DNA from 2 places in the Mesorhizobium sp. M0761 genome. Region 2 is predicted to be linked to the other one. Evidence: predicted binding sites of a transcription regulator. Region 2 holds the regulator's gene; the other holds the start of a gene.
What was found. The regulator LexA, encoded in region 2, represses DNA repair genes until DNA is damaged. The targets are predictions, from matches to a motif close to TGTTCNNNNTGTGTTCNG.

Region 1 (9,436 bases), on a different contig from region 2:
TTCGAGCCGGCAGTCGGGTCTCAGCGGCGTCTATTCGGAGCTGCTCGATTTCGACGGCTGCGAAATCTACACGACCGAACAACCGGATCTGGTCGGCAAGACCTTCGGCGAGGCGGTGATGGCGTATGAGCATTGCGCGCTGATCGGGCTTTGCGACCAAAAGGGGCGGGTCAATCTCAACCCGTCGTCGGAGCTGGTGATCGGCAAGGACATGCGCGCCATCATCATTGCCGAGGACGATGCCGCCATCAAGCTGGGAGGCGCGGCGGCCAAGATCGATACCGCGGCGATCCTTCGCCATCAGCCTGTCGAGGCGAAGCCCGAGCGCACGCTGATCCTCGGCTGGAACCGCCGCGGTCCGATCATCACCTATGAACTGTCGCGCTATGTCGCGCCCGGCTCGATCCTGACCATCGCCGCCGACACACCCGGCCTCGAGCAGGAAGTTGCCGGACTGCCGGTCGTGGGCGACAATCTGTCGGTGTCCTGCCGCATCACCGACACGTCGAGCAGCACCGAGCTTGCCAGCCTGGACGTGCCTTCCTACGACCACGTGCTCGTGCTGGGCTACAGCGAGACCATGGCGGCGCAGCCCGCCGATACGCGCACGCTGGTGACGCTGCTGCATCTGCGCAAGATTTCAGATGATGCCGGCACGCATATCAGCATCGTCAGCGAGATGATCGATGTGCGCAACCGCGAGCTGGCAGCGGTGACCAAGGCCGATGATTTCGTCGTCAGCAACCGGCTGGTCAGCCTGATGCTGGCGCAGGCGTCGGAGAACCAGTATCTCGCCGCGATCTTCGATGATCTGCTCGACGAAGAGGGCTCCGAAATCTACATGCGCCCGGTCGGCGACTATGTCGCCATCGACCAGCCGGTGACGTTCTGGACGATCGCGGAATCGGCGCGGTTGCGTGGCGAGATCGCCATCGGATACCGGCGCGTCCGCACTGCTGAAGCCGATGAGCGGGCGCTGGGCGGCGTCACCGTCAACCCGTTGAAGTCGGAAGCGCTGGCCTACCTGCCGGAGGACCGGGTCATCGTGCTGGCGCGGGACTAAACCCCGGCCGCCTTGGCCCGGGCCAGAATCCGTTCGGCCAGCCGCAGATGCGGCCGGTCGTACATCTTGCCGTCAATGCCGACCACACCAGGATTTCCTGCCGCCTCGAAGGCAGAGACGATCGCCTGCGAGCGCTCCACCGCCTCGGCCGATGGCGTGAAGGCGGCGTTGATGACCGGCACTTGCGCCGGATGGATCGCCATCTTGCCGGTAAAGCCGTCACGCTCGGCCTCCGTGCATTCGGCTTCGAAGGCGGCCATGTCGCGAAAGGCGGGGAAAACCGTGTCGATCGCCGCGACTTCAGCTGCGCCGGCGGCAAGGATGGTCATGGTGCGGGCAAGGCGGAAGACATCGGTGTAGCGGCCGTTGTCGTCGCGCGCAGCCTGCGCGCCGATCGCCGCCGACAGATCTTCGGCACCCCAGGTGAGGCCGGCAAGCCTGGCGCTTGCCCCGGCATAGGTCGCGGCGGCCAGCAACCCAGCAGCGGTCTCGGTAATGATCGGCAGGATCTTGATCGCGCCATCCGGCAATCCGTTTTCGGCCTCATGTACGCGGAGCTTTACGGATAGCTGCTGGACATCCTGGCCGCTGTTCGACTTCGGCAGCATGATGCCGTCGGGTTTGACCGGAACCAGGGCGGCCAGATCATCGTCGGTCAACCCGGTCGATAGGTCGTTGACTCTGATATAGATGGCGGAGCTTGTCTGCTGCCTGTTGCCGGCAATAAAGCGTGCTGCGATGTCGCGTGCCGACGGCTTGTTTTGTGGCGCCACGGAATCCTCAAGGTCGACGATGACCACGTCGGCGCCGGCGCCAAAACCCTTCTCCAGTTTCTTTTTGGAATCCCCGGGCACAAACAGCAGCGAGCGCATCAGGCCGCCTTTTTCATCATCATCGCCTGGCGCGTGCATTTGGCAACGAGCACATCGTTCTGATTGTAGGCGTGATGCTCGAACTCGACGATGCCGCGGTCCGGCTTGGATTTCGAGTCCCTGACTGAGAGCACCGTCGTTTCGACACGGATGGTGTCGCCGTGGAAGACCGGGTGCGGAAACACCGTCTCCTTCATGCCGAGATTGGCAATTGTGGTGCCGACGGTGATGTCATTGACGGAAATGCCGATCATCAGGCCGAGCGTGAACAGCGAATTGACCAGCGGTCTGCCCCATTCGCTCTTGGCGGCGAAGTCGAAGTCGATGTGCAGCGGCTGTGGGTTCAGCGTCATCACCGAGAACAGCATGTTATCGCTTTCGGTGACGGTCTTGCGCAGCGTGTGCCGAAAGACATGTCCGACGACGAACTCTTCGAGATAAAGCCCGGGCATCGTTTTTCTCCTCCGCTGCCTGACGGTTGATAGGCGCTGCCCATGCCACCCGCAAGTTTTAAGTCTTTGTTTTGATGCATGTCGTTGCCTCGAAACCGGGACCACTTTCGAGCGACATGCATTAACAAACATGGTGAACCGTTCGTAAACCATTTCTGCCTAGGGTCATTCCTGGGGCCGGAAGCTTTCCGGCAAGGGGCGTAGCAGGCAGTATGGTTGTCTCGCATTTTCTCAAATGGATCTACACCGCGAGAGTTTCGGAGCGCGCCGCGGCGGCGAGCGCGCTGGCCCGCGCCTACGTCAATTCCGACCTGCCTTTCGAAGACCGTTGCGCGGCCGAAGCGGCGCTGACGCTGCTGCTCGACGACGCCTCGTCGAAGGTGCGGCTGGCTATGGCCGAAGCGCTGTCGATGAGCCATCACGCGCCGCTGCAGATCATCAGCGCGCTTGCCTCCGATCAGCCGGAAGTGGCAGCCCTGGTGCTGGCGCGCTCCCCGCTGCTGACGGACGCCGACCTGATCGACCGCGTCGCGGCCGGGCACAAGGCGACGCAAAAACTGATCGCCGACCGGCCGGTCGTTTCGATGGCGGTTGCCGCGGCGATCGCCGAGATCGGCGAACCGGAAGCGTGTGCGGCGCTGCTCGCCAATGACGGCGCCGACATAGCCTCGCTCTCCTTCCGCCGCATCGCCGAGCGGCATGGCCATATCGCTCATTTGCGCGAGGCAATGGTCACGGATGTGCGGCTGCCGGCCGACTGCCGGCACATGCTGCTGGTCAAGCTCGGCGAAACGCTGAAGGCTTCGCCGCTGGTGATGGCGCTGATGGGGGCGGCCAGAGCCGAGCGCGTCACGCGCGATGCTTGCGTCAAGGCTTCGGTGCGGCTGGTCGAAGGCACGCGCGCGGAGGAACATGCGGCACTTATCGAACATCTGCGCCTGCGCGGCGACCTGACCGCAAGTTTCATCATCCGTGCCATTGCCCACGGCAAGGTCGACTTTTTCGGCTCGGCCCTGGTTGCGCTCAGCCAGCAGTCGGAGCAGCGGGTGCGGGCCTTGCTCGCAGGCGGCCAGGACGTTGCGTTGCAGGCGCTGTTCCGCGGCGCCGGCCTTGCCGCTTCCACCCATGGCATCATCCTGCGCGCGCTCAAAATCTGGCGCGAAGTCGCCAACGGCAAGCGCCTCGCCGGCGTGCAGGAGGTCAGCTGGCTGATGCTGAAGGACCTCGGCGGTCCGGCCACCGAGGGCGATCTCGCCGGCCTGGTCAAGTCGATCCATCTCGACGCGCTGCGGGAAAACGCGCGCGGGCATGCGCTGGCGATAGCCGCGGCCTGACGCCCTAAACTCGGTCCTTGGCGAAGAAATCCGGGAAATCCTCGATCGCGGCGGCGATGATGCGCAGCGAGGCTGCGATCTGCAGCATATCCGCACCGCCGCTGCGCTCTGAAAGGCTGGCTGCATATTGCCGGGCCACAGTGACAGTTGCTGTCTGCGGATCGCCGGGTGCGCGAAAGAGCAGTTCACGCGCCAGGCCGCGCAGGAAATTGGCAATCGAGAGCGCGGTGTCGGAAGGAGTGGACGGGCTCTGCTGCGCGGCGCGCAGGCGCAGGATTTCGAGGCCGACGGCAACGGCGGCGACCCCGCCGCCCAAGATCGCATCGCCCTTCCTGCCGGCATTTTGCAAGAGCGGCATCAGCTGGTTGATGCGGTCATAGGCCAGACTCTCGAAGGCCGAACGCCGCGGTACCCGCTCGTGCAGACACAGCCGCGCCAGATCCTCGCGCATGGCGCGCACGATGCGGTTGGCCGCGCGCCATGGATCCACCGGCAGCACCACGATGAAGACGCCGATGGCCAGCAGGATGCCGACCAGCACCGACGCCGAGCCGGCGAAGAACGGGCCTGGGGCATAGGTCATCGCCTGATGCGGGCTGAGGAAGGCGAGGAAATTGATTGCAAACGCCGTCGCCACGCCGACGGTGCGTGGATTGGCCATGCCCAGCGCCGTCGGTACCAGGATCGGCACGACAAACAGCGTGAACCAGCCGAAGCCGGGCAGGGCAGGCAGCGCGACCTGGCCGACAAGGAAGGCAAAGGGCAAAGCCAGCAGCGTTCCCTTGAAGAAGCCCCAGGACACCCGCACCGGGTCAGGCCGCGCGGCGAAAAGACTGGAGACGACGGCAACGAGGATGACGGTGCCGGCCGCATCGGACCATTTCGTCGTCAGCCAGAAGGCGGCGACCGCCAACGTGGCAAGGCCGGCGCGTATGGCATTGCGCGAAGCCCCGGGATAATCGCGGTGCACCACCAGCGCAGGCGGCTGCCTGTTGCTCCGGCTGGGGCCCGTCACCGGTGCGCGCAGGGCGTCGACGCCGCGCAGCACCTGCTTGAAGGCTTCGGCGAAATCGGCGGCGATGGTGAGGCGGGTTATGGTGCCGACCCTGTCGTCGCCCTGATCGGTCGAGGCGTCGGGCATTTGCCGGGCCTTGCCGGCAATCGCGTCGAGCCGCGTCACCCAGGGCGACGTGTCGTCCAGCGCCTCGGGCTTCGCTGCCAGCTCGCTGACCAACGACTGCAGTTCGGAGCGTACCGGAATGAGCGCTGCGTTTTTCGGCGCGGCATGCGAATGCAGCGCGCGTGCCGCCGACAGCGCCGACAGAAGCTGACCGATGGTGAGGCGGACCGGATGGGCGCGGGTGGCGAAGCTCGGTGCTTCGAGCCGGGCATAGGTGCGCATCTCGGCCAGCATCTGGGCGTCGCTGATCAGCTTGCGGTGCAGGCCGGCCAGCGTCGCCGGGTCGCCGCCGGAAAAAGCGCCGCCTGCATAGGTTGCGAGGTCGAGGATGCTGCGCTTCAACCTGGAGATGATGGCATCAGCGGCCAGCTTGGGCAGGATCAGCCGGCTGGTCAGGCCGGCGCAGACGATGCCGAGCACGATCTCGGCGCAGCGCGCGACAGCGAGATCGACGACCACGTGCGGCTGGCCGAAAGCCGGCAGCCCAATGATCATCGCGGTATAGCCGGCAAGTGCGGCGCCATAGGCTTCCGGATTGCGCAGCAGCGACGAAACCAGCGTGCACAGCCCAATCCAGACGGATAGCGCCGTGACCAGCAGCCAGGGATTGGTGCCGAAAACCGAGGTGATGCCGATCGCCGCAAGTCCACCGGCCAGCGTGCCGAGCAGCCGGTAAAAACCTTTCGCCAGCACCATGCCGGCGACCGGCTGGGCGACGATGAAGACCGTCATCATCGCCCATTGCGGGTGGTCGAGTTTCAACGCGTAAGCAGCGAGAAGCGCGATCAGACCGGCCGAAACCGTGCGCAGGGCGAAAATCCAATCCGAGCGCGTCGGCTGCGTCAGGCCCGCCAAACTGGTTTCGAAGTCGCTCTTCAGCCGCACCCGGATCACAAGCTGGTCTCCGTATCGGAAGTGCAGGCTAGAGCAATTCCAGGAAAAGTTTGAAACGGTTTTCCGCCCGGAACTGCGTCAAAACGAAGAGTCGGCCGGCGCTCAGATATCCAGCACTTCCGTCGCGGCGAATTCGGCGCGTTCCTGGATGAAGCGGAAGCGGGCTTCCGGCTTGGTGCCCATCAGCGCGTCGACAGCATCCTTGGTCGCCGCCACGGCGTCGATGACATCGACCCTGAGCAGCGTGCGCTTCCTCGGGTCCATGGTGGTTTCCTTGAGCTGCGCGGCCATCATCTCGCCCAGGCCCTTGAAGCGGCCGATCTCGACCTTGGCGCGGCCGGTGAATTCGGTGCGCAACAGCTCGTCCTTGTGCGCATCGTCCCTGGCATAGGCAACCTTGCCGCCTTGCCGGATCGAATAGAGCGGCGGCACCGCCAGATAGAGATGGCCGCCATTCACCAGGTTCGGCATTTCCTGGTAGAAGAAGGTGATCAGCAGCGAGGCTATGTGAGCGCCGTCGACGTCGGCGTCGGTCATGATGATCACGCGGTCGTAGCGCAAATCCTCGTCGCGGTATTTCGAGCGCGTGCCGCAACCGAGCGCCTGGATCAGGTCCGAAATCTGCTGGTTGGCGGCGAGCTTGTCATTGCCGGCGCTGGCGACGTTGAGGATTTTGCCGCGCAGCGGCAGCACCGCCTGGCTGGCGCGATCGCGCGCCTGCTTGGCCGAGCCGCCGGCCGAGTCGCCTTCGACGATGAACAGTTCCGCACCCGCGGCGGCGTTCTGCGTGCAGTCGGCGAGCTTGCCGGGAAGGCGCAGCTTGCGCACCGCGCTCTTGCGCGACACTTCCTTTTCCTGGCGCCGGCGCACCCGCTCGTCGGCGCGCGCAATCACCCATTCCAGCAGCTTGGAGGCTTCCTGCGGATTGTCGGCCAGCCAGTGGTCGAAGGGATCGCGGATGGCGGTCTCGACAATGCGAATGGCTTCGATCGTTGCCAGCCTGTCCTTGGTCTGGCCGACGAATTCCGGCTCGCGGATGAAAACCGACAGCATGCCGGCCGCCGAGATCATAACGTCTTCGGAGGTGACGATCGAGGCGCGCTTGTTGCCGACCAGGTCGGCATAGGCGCGAAGCCCGCGCGTTAGTACATTGCGAAAGCCGGCCTCATGCGTGCCGCCTTCGCCGGTCGGGATGGTGTTGCAGTAGGAGTTGACGAAGCCGTCGCCGCCGAACCAGGTCACCGCCCATTCCAGCGAGCCGTGGCCGCCCTGTTTTTCGCTCTTGCCGGCGAAGATTTCGCGGGTCACCTGGAAATCATCGCCGAGCGATGCCTTGAGATAGTCCTTCAAGCCGCCGGGGAAATGGAACTCCGCCTTGGCCGGCGTCTGGTCCTTTTCCTTGATCAGCGATAGGTCGCAGCTCCAGCGGATCTCGACGCCGCCGAACAGATAGGCTTTCGAGCGGGTCATGCGATAGAGCCGCGCCGGCTCGAAGGCGGCGCCCTTGCCGAAAATCTGCTCGTCGGGATGGAAGCGGATTTTGGTGCCGCGCCGGTTGTGCACTTCGCCGAGCTGCTCCAGCCCGCTCACCGGAACGCCGCGCGAGAACCTTTGGCGGTAAAGCTGGCGACCGCGCGCGACTTCGACTTCGAGATGGTCCGACAGCGCATTGACGACCGAGACGCCGACACCGTGCAGACCGCCGGAGGTCTCATAGACCTTGCTATCGAACTTGCCGCCCGAATGCAGCGTCGTCATGATGACTTCGAGCGCCGGCTTCTTGAATTTCGGATGCGGATCGACCGGGATGCCGCGGCCATTGTCGGTAACGGTCAGAAACCCGTCGGCCGACAGCTCAACATCGATGAAGGTGGCATGGCCGGCGACCGCCTCGTCCATCGAATTGTCGATGACCTCGGCAAACAGATGGTGCATCGCCTTGTCGTCGGTGCCGCCAATATACATGCCGGGACGGCGCCGCACCGGCTCCAGCCCCTCCAGCACCTCGATGTCGGCGGCGCTATAGCCCTCGCTGCCGTCCTTGGTCGCGGCAGGACGCTTCGTGGCCTGCACCAGCGGGTCGGCCGGGCGCGAAGGTGTCCGAGCCGGTTGCGGCTGCTTTTCCAGATTGCCGAAAAGATCGTTGTTGTCGTCCATGCCTGCCATAGAATCCGGTGCCGCGAATCACCCGTCGATACTGCCACGCTTTTCGGCGCCAAGCGACGGAAGTTCCTGTTACGTTCGGGGATTAACCCCTTCTTATCCTAAAACCTTTCGATAACCAAGCCGGCGGAAATAGGTCCGTGCGGAGCCGCTGGGATTCCTGAATCTTTAACAAAGCGGCCTAGCGTCGCCCCAACAAAACAAAAGACCACGAGAGTCAGGGGTTGGTTGTGAGGGGCAAGGCCATAACGATGATTGGCATCGCTGCCGTCTTCGGCGCGATTTCAATCTTTGCCGCGGATTTCTGGGTGAAAAGCCAGGCCAAGGCCGATGCCGAAGAGAAAACGGCGTCGATCCCGGCGCCCGCCGTCCCCAAGGTCGTCTTCAAGACCATCGTGGTGGCCAATGCGCCGCTGCGTTACGGCATGGAGCTTGACCGGGCGCAGCTCAGCGAAATCCCATGGTCCGAGGATTCGGTGCCGCAGGGCGCGTTCACCACAGTCAATGCATTGCTCGCCGAAGGCAGCCGCGTGGTATTGTCGCCGATCGAGATCAACGAGCCGGTGCTGATCAGCAAATTGTCGGGGCCGAACGGCCGCGCGACGCTGTCCAACATGATGACGCCCGGCATGCGGGCGGTGACAATCCGCACCGACGAGATCGCCGGCGTCGGCGGCTTCGTCATGCCGGGCGACCGGGTCGACGTGGTGCTGACACGCGATGCGGGCGAAATCCAGGAAGTGGCCAAGAACGCGCAGGGCGCTGCCGGATCGACCGTTACCTCCGAGATCGTCGTCTCCGACGCCAAGGTGCTGACCGTCGGACAGGGCGCCGACGAGCGCCAGACCACGCCGCAGATCGCCAATTCCGTGACCATCGAGGTGACGACCGAAGGCGCGCAGAAAGTGGCGCTTGCCCGCACCGTCGGCACCTTGTCGCTGTCGCTCCGCTCGGCCGCCGACGGTGGTGCCGCCAAGGACGGCGTCACCACCATCTCGTCCTTCGGCGGATCGGTCGCCTCCGGCGTCCAGGCCGCTGCCGGCGCGCTGTTCACTGCCGCGACCAAGGAGCCTGAGAAGCCGAAATTCAAGACGATCATCGTGACGCGCGGCACGCAGGTCGAAGAATACCAGGTTCCTGCGCGGGACCAGCAATAACTGCCGGTGGGGACCGGGCGAGGGACGGGACAGATGTCGGGACTTCATGCATTTCAGACGACGAAAGGGCTGCGCCCAATGCGGGCGCTTGCGGTGGGGGCTTGCCTTGCCGCGGCCGTAATGCTCGGCCTCAGCGCGCCAGCCAAGGCCGACAACGATATCGTCCATGTCTCGTCGACAACGAATGCGTCGATCAAGGTGGCCAAGGGCAAGCCGAAGACGGTCATGACCAATGCCGCCTTCTACCAGATCGTGATCGGCGATCCGGAGATCGCCAACGTCAATCCGCTGACCGACAAATCCTTCTATGTGCTGGGCAAC
Region 2 (9,436 bases):
TGATCGCGTCTGGAACGGTGTCACTGGAACTGGCGATGTCGGGTGTCCCGATGATCTCTTGCTACAAGTTCGATCCGATCATGCTGATGGCGCAGAGCCTGATCACGGTGTGGAGCGCTGCTTTGCCCAACCTTATTGCCGACCGGCCGGTCGTGCCGGAAAGCTACAACCAGTATGTGCGGCCGCACTATCTGGCGCGGCAGCTCGAGGCACTGTTCTCAGACACCGCCTACCGCGCTTGGCAAAAGGACGGCTTTGGCGAGGTTGCCAGACGCATGGCCACCGACAGGCCCTCCGGCGACATCGCCGCCGATGTCGTTCTTCGCCACATCGGGAGAGCGAATAGGGCTTAGCGAGTGAATAGTGAATAGTGAATAATGAATAGTGAATAGGATTAACGAGCTCTCGACTATAATCAAGCTGCTACTTACTACCTGCTATTACTACCTGCTATTCACTACTTACCATTCACCATTCACTCTCTTTCACCTTTTCGCAATCGGCACGTAGTCGCGTTCCGGGGCGCCGGTATAGAGCTGGCGCGGGCGGCCGATCTTCTGGTGCGGGTCCTCGATCATTTCCTTCCACTGCGCGATCCAGCCGACGGTGCGCGCGACCGCGAACAGTACGGTGAACATGGTGGTGGGGAAGCCCAGCGCCTTCAGCGTGATGCCGGAATAGAAATCGACGTTCGGATAGAGCTTCTTCTCGATGAAGTAGGAATCGGTCAGCGCGATCTTTTCCAGCTCCATGGCGATGTCGAGCAGCGGATCGTCCTTGATGCCGAGTTCGCCCAGCACCTCATGCGCCGTCTTCTGCATGATTTTCGCGCGAGGATCGTAGTTCTTGTAGACGCGATGGCCGAAGCCCATTAGCCGGAACGGATCGTTCTTGTCCTTGGCGCGGGCGATGAATTCCGGGATGTGGTCGACATGGCCGATCTCGCCCAGCATGTTGAGCGCCGCTTCGTTGGCGCCGCCATGCGCCGGGCCCCACAGGCAGGCGATGCCGGCGGCAATGCAGGCGAACGGATTGGCGCCCGACGAGCCGGCAAGGCGCACCGTCGAGGTCGAGGCGTTTTGTTCGTGGTCGGCATGCAGGATGAAGATGCGCTCCATGGCGCGCGCCAGCACCGGATTGATCTTGTATTCCTCGCACGGCACCGCAAAGCACATATGCAGGAAGTTGGCGGCGAAGTTCAGCTCGTTCTTCGGGTAAATGAAGGGCTGGCCGATATGGTATTTGTAGGCCATGGCTGCAATCGTCGGCATCTTGGCAATCAGCCGCATCGAGGCGACCATGCGCTGATACGGGTCCGAAATGTCGGTGGAGTCGTGATAGAAGGCCGACAGCGCGCCGACCACGCCGCACATCACAGCCATCGGATGCGCGTCGCGGCGGAAGCCGGTGAAGAAGCGCGACATCTGCTCGTGCACCATGGTGTGGCGCGTCACCCGGTAGTCGAAATCGTCCTTCTGTGCCTTGGTCGGCAGTTCGCCGTAGAGCAGGAGGTAGCAGACTTCGAGGAAGTCGCCATGCTCGGCCAGCTGGTCGATGGGATAGCCGCGGTGAAGCAGGATGCCGGCATCGCCGTCGATGAAGGTTATCGCCGACTCGCAGCTCGCCGTCGAAGTGAAGCCGGGATCGTAGGTGAAGGCGCCGGTGGTGTTGTAGAGCGCACCGATGTCGATGACGTCGGGCCCGACCGAGCCGCTCCGCACCTTGAATTCATGCGTCTTGCCGGCCAGTTCGAGCCTGGCAGTCGACGGGTGCGTCGTCTTGCTGCCGGTTTCCAGTCTCGTCGCAGCTTCGCTCATTCTCAAACTCCTTCATCTTCCTCATGCCGGCAAGGCAATTCCTGCAAACGACACGTCGAAATCACCGGAATGCGCGAACTCGCCACCGCATTTAGGAAGTGCGTGCCAGATTGGGCCAAGGCCTAATGTTGCACTGCGAAACCCGCCTTTCAATGCCAATCTTTTTGGGCCAGCTCGCTCCTAATCGATTTGATCCGCAATCCGCGCCAGGCTTTCCTCGCGGCCAAGCACGGCAAGCACGTCGAACACGCCGGGCGAGGTGCTGCGGCCGGTAAGGGCCGCCCGGAGCGGTTGGGCCACGGCGCCGAGCTTGTGGCCGCCGGCCGCTGCGAACTTGCGCACCGCGGCTTCAGCCGCGGCAGCCGACCAATCGCCCGAAACAGTCTGCAAAGCGGCATGTGCGCCGCGCAGGATCGCGCGCGCGTCGGCACTGAGCAGTGCTGCCGCCTTCTCGTCGATCGGCAGCGGCCGCTCGACGAACAGGAAGGCAGCGCCATCGGCCAGTTCCACCAGCGTCTTGGCGCGCTCTTTCAGGCCAGGCAAGGCGGCCAGCAGCTGCGCCTTCCTGGCGTCGTCGAGACGGGCGGCGATAGCAGATCCGCCTTCGAGGTATGGCAGAGTGGCGACGAAAATGTCGAACAGCTCGGTATCGGCCATCTTGCGCATATGCGCGCCGTTGATTGACTCGAGCTTGGCGAAGTCGAAGCGCGCCGCACCCTTGTTGACATCGCCGATGTCGAACCACGAAATCATGTCCTTGATCGACATGATCTCGTCGTCGCCATGGCTCCAGCCGAGCCTTGCCAGATAGTTGAGCAGTGCCTCGGGCAGATAGCCCATGGCGCGATAAGCCTCGACACCGAGTGCGCCGTGCCGCTTCGACAGCTTGGCGCCGTCGGCGCCGTGGATCAGCGGGATATGCGACATCGACGGGACGTCCCAGCCCATGGCGTTGTAGATCACCGTCTGGCGCGCGGCGTTGGTCAGATGGTCGTCGCCGCGGATGATGTGGGTGACGCCCATGTCATGGTCGTCGACGACGACGGCATGCATGTAGGTCGGATTGCCGTCCGAGCGCAGGATGATGAAATCGTCGAGGTCCTTGTTGGGGAAGCGCACCTCGCCCTGCACACGGTCGTGCACCACGGTTTCGCCCTCGGTCGGCGCCTTGATGCGGATGGCGCCCTTGACGCCGGGAGGCGCCTCCGAGGGGGCACGATCTCGCCACTGGCCGTTGTAGCGCGGCGGCAGGCCCTTGGCGCGTGCGGCCTCGCGCATCGCCTCGAGCTCGGCAGGCGTCTCGTAGCTGTAATAGGCCTTGCCCAGGCGCACCAGCTCCTCGGCCACCTCACGGTGGCGCGGCGCGCGCTCGAACTGCGATATGGCCTCACCGTCCCAGGAAAGGCCGAGCCAGGTCAGCCCATCCAGAATGGCCTGTGTCGCCGCCTCGTTGAAGCGTTCGCGGTCGGTGTCCTCGATGCGCAGCACCATCGTGCCGCCGGTGTGCTTGGCGTACAGCCAGTTGAACAGCGCCGTGCGCGCGCCGCCGATATGCAGATAGCCGGTGGGCGAGGGGGCAAAACGGGTGACGACCGTGTCGGACATGGAACTCTCGGAACCTTGGAAAGCGGAGCGTGATCGCGCGGACTTTCGCGCTTTGCGCGTTCATGTAGCATAGGGGGTCTGGGGCGCAAGGGGCAGACCCGATGGCTGGACGTGGCCGGGGCACGTCGGCAATTATCGGTTGCGTCAACTGGCGCTGGAGCCTTGTAGCACAAAATCTGTTCGCACCCTCCGCGCAACCTCGTTTGGCAGCAGCGTCAATGTCTGGGTTTCATTCGGCTGCAGCGCCCGTCACAGTGCCTGGAACATCGCTGCGACGGTGGTAGCCCCCTCTGACGAGCGGACATTTCTTCACGGATGCGGCACTGCCCGACACAACGCCGCCGTGACAGCGTTGGCTTGGTCACGCATATTGACCTTTCTGCAATCATTATCGTGAACACCGCAACTGTGTGCAGGCCGGTCTCGCCACGAAGGAGGCATGATTGAAAGAAGGACTACCGATGACCGAAAACGCCGACCATACGGAGGGTGATCCGTTCTACCATGGTACCCGGGCGGATTTGAAACCCGGGGATCTGCTGAGCGTCGGCCACCCTTCCAATTTCAGAGGTAAACCACTGTCATGGATCTATTTCACCCAGACACTGGAAGCCGCCATCTGGGGAGCAGAGCTTGCAACGGGTGACGGTCGTCAAAGGATTTACATCGTAAAGCCGACGGGGTTTTTTATGGATGACCCTAACCTGACCGACAAAAAATTTCCCGGTAATCCGACGAAATCCTACCGCTCCCGTGATCCGTTGCTCATCCTGGGTGAACTCGGTGAATGGCAGGGTCATACACCGGAACAATTGAAGGCAATGCACGATGGGCTTGCTCGCCTGAGAGCGGAGGGCCAGGATATGATTGAGGATTGAGCGTCCTTGCCAGGTGATGGTCGATTCCGGCGCGGTGGACGTGATCACGCGGACTTTCGCGCTTTGCGCGTTCATGTAGCATAGGGGTCTGGGGCGCAAGGGGCAGACCCGATGGCTGGACGTGGCCGGGGCACGAAGGAAGGCGAAGGCGCCGAGGCAAGCGTCAGCGAACGCTCGCTGTTTGCCGATAGTCCCTATGCCGAGCCGCTGCCCCTCGCGCTGCCTGAGCCGCATCCCGGCGTCGCGCCTGCGCTGCCCGGTCACGCGTTGCCGGCGCAAGTCACAGCGCCCGGATCTATCGCCCGTCTGCGCAGACGGCTTCGCCGTCCGTCATGGCCCGCGCTCCGCCGCAGCCTTGCCGTGGCCGCCAACACGGAGCTCGACCGGGGCGTCGCCTTCCTGCTGGTGCCGGTTTTCCTGGCGGCCGGCGTCATCATTTATTTCTCGCTGGCCGGCGAGCCCGGCTTTGCGCAGCCAATCGCCATTGTGGTGCTGGCGACATGTTGCGCCCTCGCCACGCGATCGCGGCCGAGGACGCATCTGTTCTGCATGGCCGCGATGCTGTGCGCGCTCGGCGTCGTCGCCGCCAAAGTCGAGACTTGGCGCGCCGGAACGCAGATGCTCGGCTCCGAGATTCAGACACGGCTGACCGGCCGCGTCGTCAGTCTCGAACAGATGGAAAGCGGCCGCATCAGGCTGACGCTCGATGTGGTTTCGACCGCTTACCCCGAGCTGCGCTACGCCCCGGAGCGGGTCAGGCTCTCGGCGCGGACCGTTCCCGCCGATATGACCGCCGGCTCCCTGATCACCGGCTATGCCAGGCTGTTGCCGCCGACCGGTCCGGTGCGGCCGGAGAGCTACGATTTCTCCTTCGACAGCTATTTCACCGGTATCGGCGGCAGCGGCTTCTTTCTCGGCAATCCGAAAACCATTGCTACGCAGGGACCGCCGCCGCTGACCGCGCGGCTCTCCTCGGCAATCGAGAACGCGCGCGAAAACATTGCCGACCATATCAGGGGCAAAATCGGCGGCGCCGAAGGCGAGATTGCCGCGGCGTTGATTGTCGGGGTGCGCGCCGGCATCCCGGACGAGGTCAACGAAGCGATGCGGCGCACCGGCATCTACCACATCATCTCCATCTCCGGCCTGCACATGGCGCTGGTTGCCGGCACCATCATGGCGTTGCTGCGTGGCGCCTTTGCGCTGTTTCCCGATTTCTCTTCGCGCCGCCCAGTCAAGAAATATGCAGCAGTGGCAGCACTCGTCTCCATCGCCGCCTATCTCGTCATTTCAGGCGTCGTGGTTGCCGCCGAGCGCAGCTTCATCATGCTGGCGGTCATGCTTGTCGCCGTGCTGTTTGATCGCGCCGCACTCACCATGCGCAATCTGGCGATCTCCGCCATTGCCGTCATCCTGGTGTCGCCGCACGAGGTGGTCGGTCCCAGCTTCCAGATGTCGTTTGCTGCCACCGCCGCCCTTGTCGGCGCCTATGCCGGCTGGGCCGATTACCGCGCCGACAAGGTGAGAACGCCGCCGGCAAAGCGCTCCTTCGTCGGCTTCCTGTCGCGAAAATTCGCGCTGGCCATGGGCGGCCTCGCCATGACCTCGATCATCGCCGGCAGTGCAACCTTGCTGTTCGCCATCTGGCATTTTGAGCGTGTGTCGCCGCTCAGCCTGATCGCCAATCTGGCCGTGATGCCGATTGTTTCGTTGATCGTCATGCCTTTTGCCGTGCTCAGCGCACTGGCGATGCCGTTCGGCGCCGACGGGCCGTTCCTCTATGTGATGGGCAAGGGTCTGATGGCGATGATCGCTATATCGGCCTGGATTTCCGAGCGCTCGCCGGTCGACGCCGTCGGGCTGATCTCCATCCGCTCGGTGCTGTTGGTGGCGGTCGCCCTCGTCATCGCCACCATGGCCACCACCTGGCTCAGGTTGGCGGCCGTGCCTTTCGCGCTGGCCGGCCTGTTGACGGTGCCGCAGGTGCTTACGCCCGACGTGCTCATATCCGAGGATGCGCATCTGGTGGCCATGCCGATCGGTGGCGGCGAACTCGCCCTCAACCGCGAACGCTCCAACGAATTCACCACGGACAATTGGAAACGGGCGCTGCGGGCCGAAACCATTATCCCACCTGAGATTTTCGAGTCAACAGATACGCGGTTCGATCTCGATCCGCTCGATCTGCCGCCCGGCTCGCCCTTCTATTGCACCGGCGATCTCTGTATCGCCCGGCACCCTTCCGGAGCCATTGTAGCGCTTGCGAAAGACCGCAAGACGGCGCGGCCGGCCTGTGCCTTCGCGAGCCTGATCGTCATCGATGACGCCACCGCCTACAATCCGTGCCGCGACCCGCTGGTGCTGGTCGTGACGAAGAAACAGCTGGCCCGCGACGGCAGCGCCGCCGTCTTCTTCGATCCGCAATCGGCAGCTGCAGCGCCAACCATCCGCTTCGCCGTCGACAAGCCGTATCGCCCCTGGCACGAGCAACGCCGCTTCTCCCGCGAAGCGCGCGGCCTGCCGCCTTACAACCAGCGTGAAAAGTACAAACCCAAGCCGGCTCAGTAGCGCCGGATCAATCCGACAAGCTTGCCCTGCACCTTCACCCTGTCCGGTCCAAAAATGCGGGTCTCGTAGGCCGGGTTGGCGGCTTCCAGGGCGATCGAGGCGCCCTTGCGGCGGAAGCGTTTCAGGGTCGCTTCCTCATCGTCGACCAACGCCACCACGATCTCGCCGGGGCTGGCTGTGTCGGCATTGCGGATGATGACCGTGTCGCCATCGAAAATGCCGGCCTCGATCATCGAATCGCCCTTGACCTCGAGCGCGTAGTGTTCACCGCCCATGATCATGTCGGGCGGCACCGAGATCGAATGGGTCTGATGCTGGATGGCGTCGATCGGCACACCGGCAGCAATGCGTCCCATCACCGGGATCGACACCGCCGAAACGGCGTCGTCATTGCCGGCCGACATCGAACGCGACGGCGAGCCCGGCTTGATCTGGCGACCGATACCGCCTTGGCCCATCGCGCCTTGTCCTTGGCCGCCTTGCCCTTGGCCGGTTTGACCAAGACTGCCCTGAATGACGCTCGGCGAAAACTTCCTCGCCGCATTGAGGCCTGGTGCGATCGAGTCGGGCAGCCGCAGCACTTCCAGCGCGCGCGCCCGGTTCGGCAGCCGGCGAATGAAACCGCGCTCCTCAAGCGCCGTGATCAGGCGGTGGATGCCGGACTTGGAGGCGAGGTCAAGCGCTTCCTTCATCTCATCGAAGGACGGCGGGATTCCGCTCTCCTTCAGGCGTTCATGGATGAACATCAGAAGCTCATGTTGTTTGCGCGTCAGCATCGCGGCCCCCAGGGGTTCTGAAACCAGAATCAGAAAAAACAAACCCAGAACAAACACTATCTGTTCCAGTTGTGTTCCGCAACCTTTTAAAGTTTAATGAATGTGTTGACGTTTTGTTCAGCGTGACGTTCGGCACCGCGAGCGGCGCTCGTAGTCGTTGGCCGGCAACGGGGTGAAACGAAGACAAAGTGCCCTGCGTCGTCGGCTACGATCGCCGCTTCCTTTTCGGACGGGGCTGCGCAGCATCCGCGCCGGGTTCACTCTGGGCATAGACCTGCAGCGTGTAGCCGATGTGAGCGGTCATCAGAGTTTTCGCACGTTCGACGTCGCGATCGAGGGCCGCTTCCATCAGGGCGGTATGGTGTTCGATCGCCACGGCGTCGCGCAGGGCCGCCACGGCCTTCCGGTGGCCATCCGTGCGGCCGGCGGCGGCGCGCAGCGTCGGGGCCAGACCCAGAAAGCGGTGATGGCGATGCAATTGGTCGGAAATCGTCGCATTGAAGCGCAGCAGCCAGCTGGATGTCGCGGCACTGAGCAGCGCCGCATGGAAGGCATCGTGTTTTTCGTACCACGCGTCGACCGCATCATCCGATGGATCGTCGAGAACAGACCCGCACCGTGAGAGACGATAGTGGGCGGCAACGACCGCGTCTTCCCACTCACGATCGCCCTCCTCGATCGATTCCACCAGCAGGGGCAGTTCGACCACCAGCCGCGCACGCGCCAAATCCTCGAGCTCCGCCCGAGAGACGGGAGCGACCGCAAACCCGCGGTTGCTGATGGCGGTCACAAGCCGTTCCGCCTCCAGCCGCGACAGCGCCTCGCGCAACGGCGTCCAGCCGATGCCGTAGGTGTTGCGCAGCGTGCTCAGCTTCAACGGCGCGGCAGGCGCCAGCCGGGTCGCAAGAATATCGCGCCTGAGCAGGCGATAGGCCGCTTCCGTCTTCGAGGTCTGCTCGTCATCCAGCATCGTGATCCATCAGACATAAACGCTCGGCGGATCATTATATATCAAAGCCTTTCAATGGGTGAATTATATATAATGTTTGACAGTTCAAGGGCGACCACTCAAGATCGCCGGCATGTTTGGGCGGCAGGCTCCGCCGCGCGCGTTTGTCCATGGAGGGGCGCCGGATCATGAGCACGACACCCGATCTCGCTACAATCGAAGCAATGGATGCCGCCGATCCGCTGCGCTCCATGCGCGAACGCTTTGTCTTGCCGCAAGGCGTGATTTATCTCGACGGCAATTCCCTGGGCGCCGCGTCAGCGGTCGTCTTCAGCGAACTGCAGCAGGCCGCCACGCAGGAATGGGCGCACGACCTCATTCGCGCCTGGAACACCGCCGGCTGGTTCAACATGCCGGTGGAACTCGGAGATCAGCTCGGGCGACTGATCGGCGCGGCTGATGGGCAGACGGTGGTCTGCGACACAACCTCGATCAACATCTACAAGCTGCTGCACGCAGCGCTCGGCATGCGGCCGGATCGGTCGGTCATCGTTGCCGAGGGCGACAGTTTCCCGACCGACCTCTACATGGCCGAAGGCGTCGCCTCGACCCGGCCGGGAACGCGGCTGCGGCTGGAGGGCGTCGACGCGGCCGCAATCGAGGAGCTGATCGACGACAGCGTTGCCGTCATCCTGGTCAACCACGTCAACTACAAATCCGGCCAGTTGCGCGACATGGCGGCGCTGACGCGCAAGGCACATGACGCCGGCGCGCTGATCATCTGGGATCTCTGCCACACGGCCGGCGCCTTGCCGGTCGAACTTGACCGTGCCAATGCCGATT

Region 1: the regulator LexA is predicted to act here: its motif matches at 8,023-8,040, upstream of parE (DNA topoisomerase IV subunit B).

What each region holds. Positions count from the first base shown of each region.
Region 1 is NZ_JAMYPF010000003.1:272,300-281,735, forward strand. It holds gene NKI32_RS06625 (CASTOR/POLLUX-related putative ion channel) at 1-1,063, shown strand, start outside; gene NKI32_RS06630 (HpcH/HpaI aldolase/citrate lyase family protein) at 1,060-1,935, opposite strand; gene NKI32_RS06635 (MaoC family dehydratase) at 1,935-2,540, opposite strand; gene NKI32_RS06640 (DUF2336 domain-containing protein) at 2,600-3,721, shown strand; gene NKI32_RS06645 (FUSC family protein) at 3,726-5,795, opposite strand; gene parE (DNA topoisomerase IV subunit B) at 5,898-7,952, opposite strand; gene cpaB (Flp pilus assembly protein CpaB) at 8,210-9,115, shown strand; gene NKI32_RS06660 (type II and III secretion system protein family protein) at 9,194-9,436, shown strand, end outside.
Region 2 is NZ_JAMYPF010000018.1:11,148-20,583, forward strand. It holds gene lpxB (lipid-A-disaccharide synthase) at 1-353, shown strand, start outside; gene gltA (citrate synthase) at 486-1,817, opposite strand; gene gltX (glutamate--tRNA ligase) at 1,998-3,422, opposite strand; gene arr (NAD(+)--rifampin ADP-ribosyltransferase) at 3,884-4,300, shown strand; gene NKI32_RS24425 (ComEC/Rec2 family competence protein) at 4,412-6,868, shown strand; gene lexA (transcriptional repressor LexA) at 6,862-7,644, opposite strand; gene NKI32_RS24435 (GntR family transcriptional regulator) at 7,850-8,614, opposite strand; gene kynU (kynureninase) at 8,782-9,436, shown strand, end outside.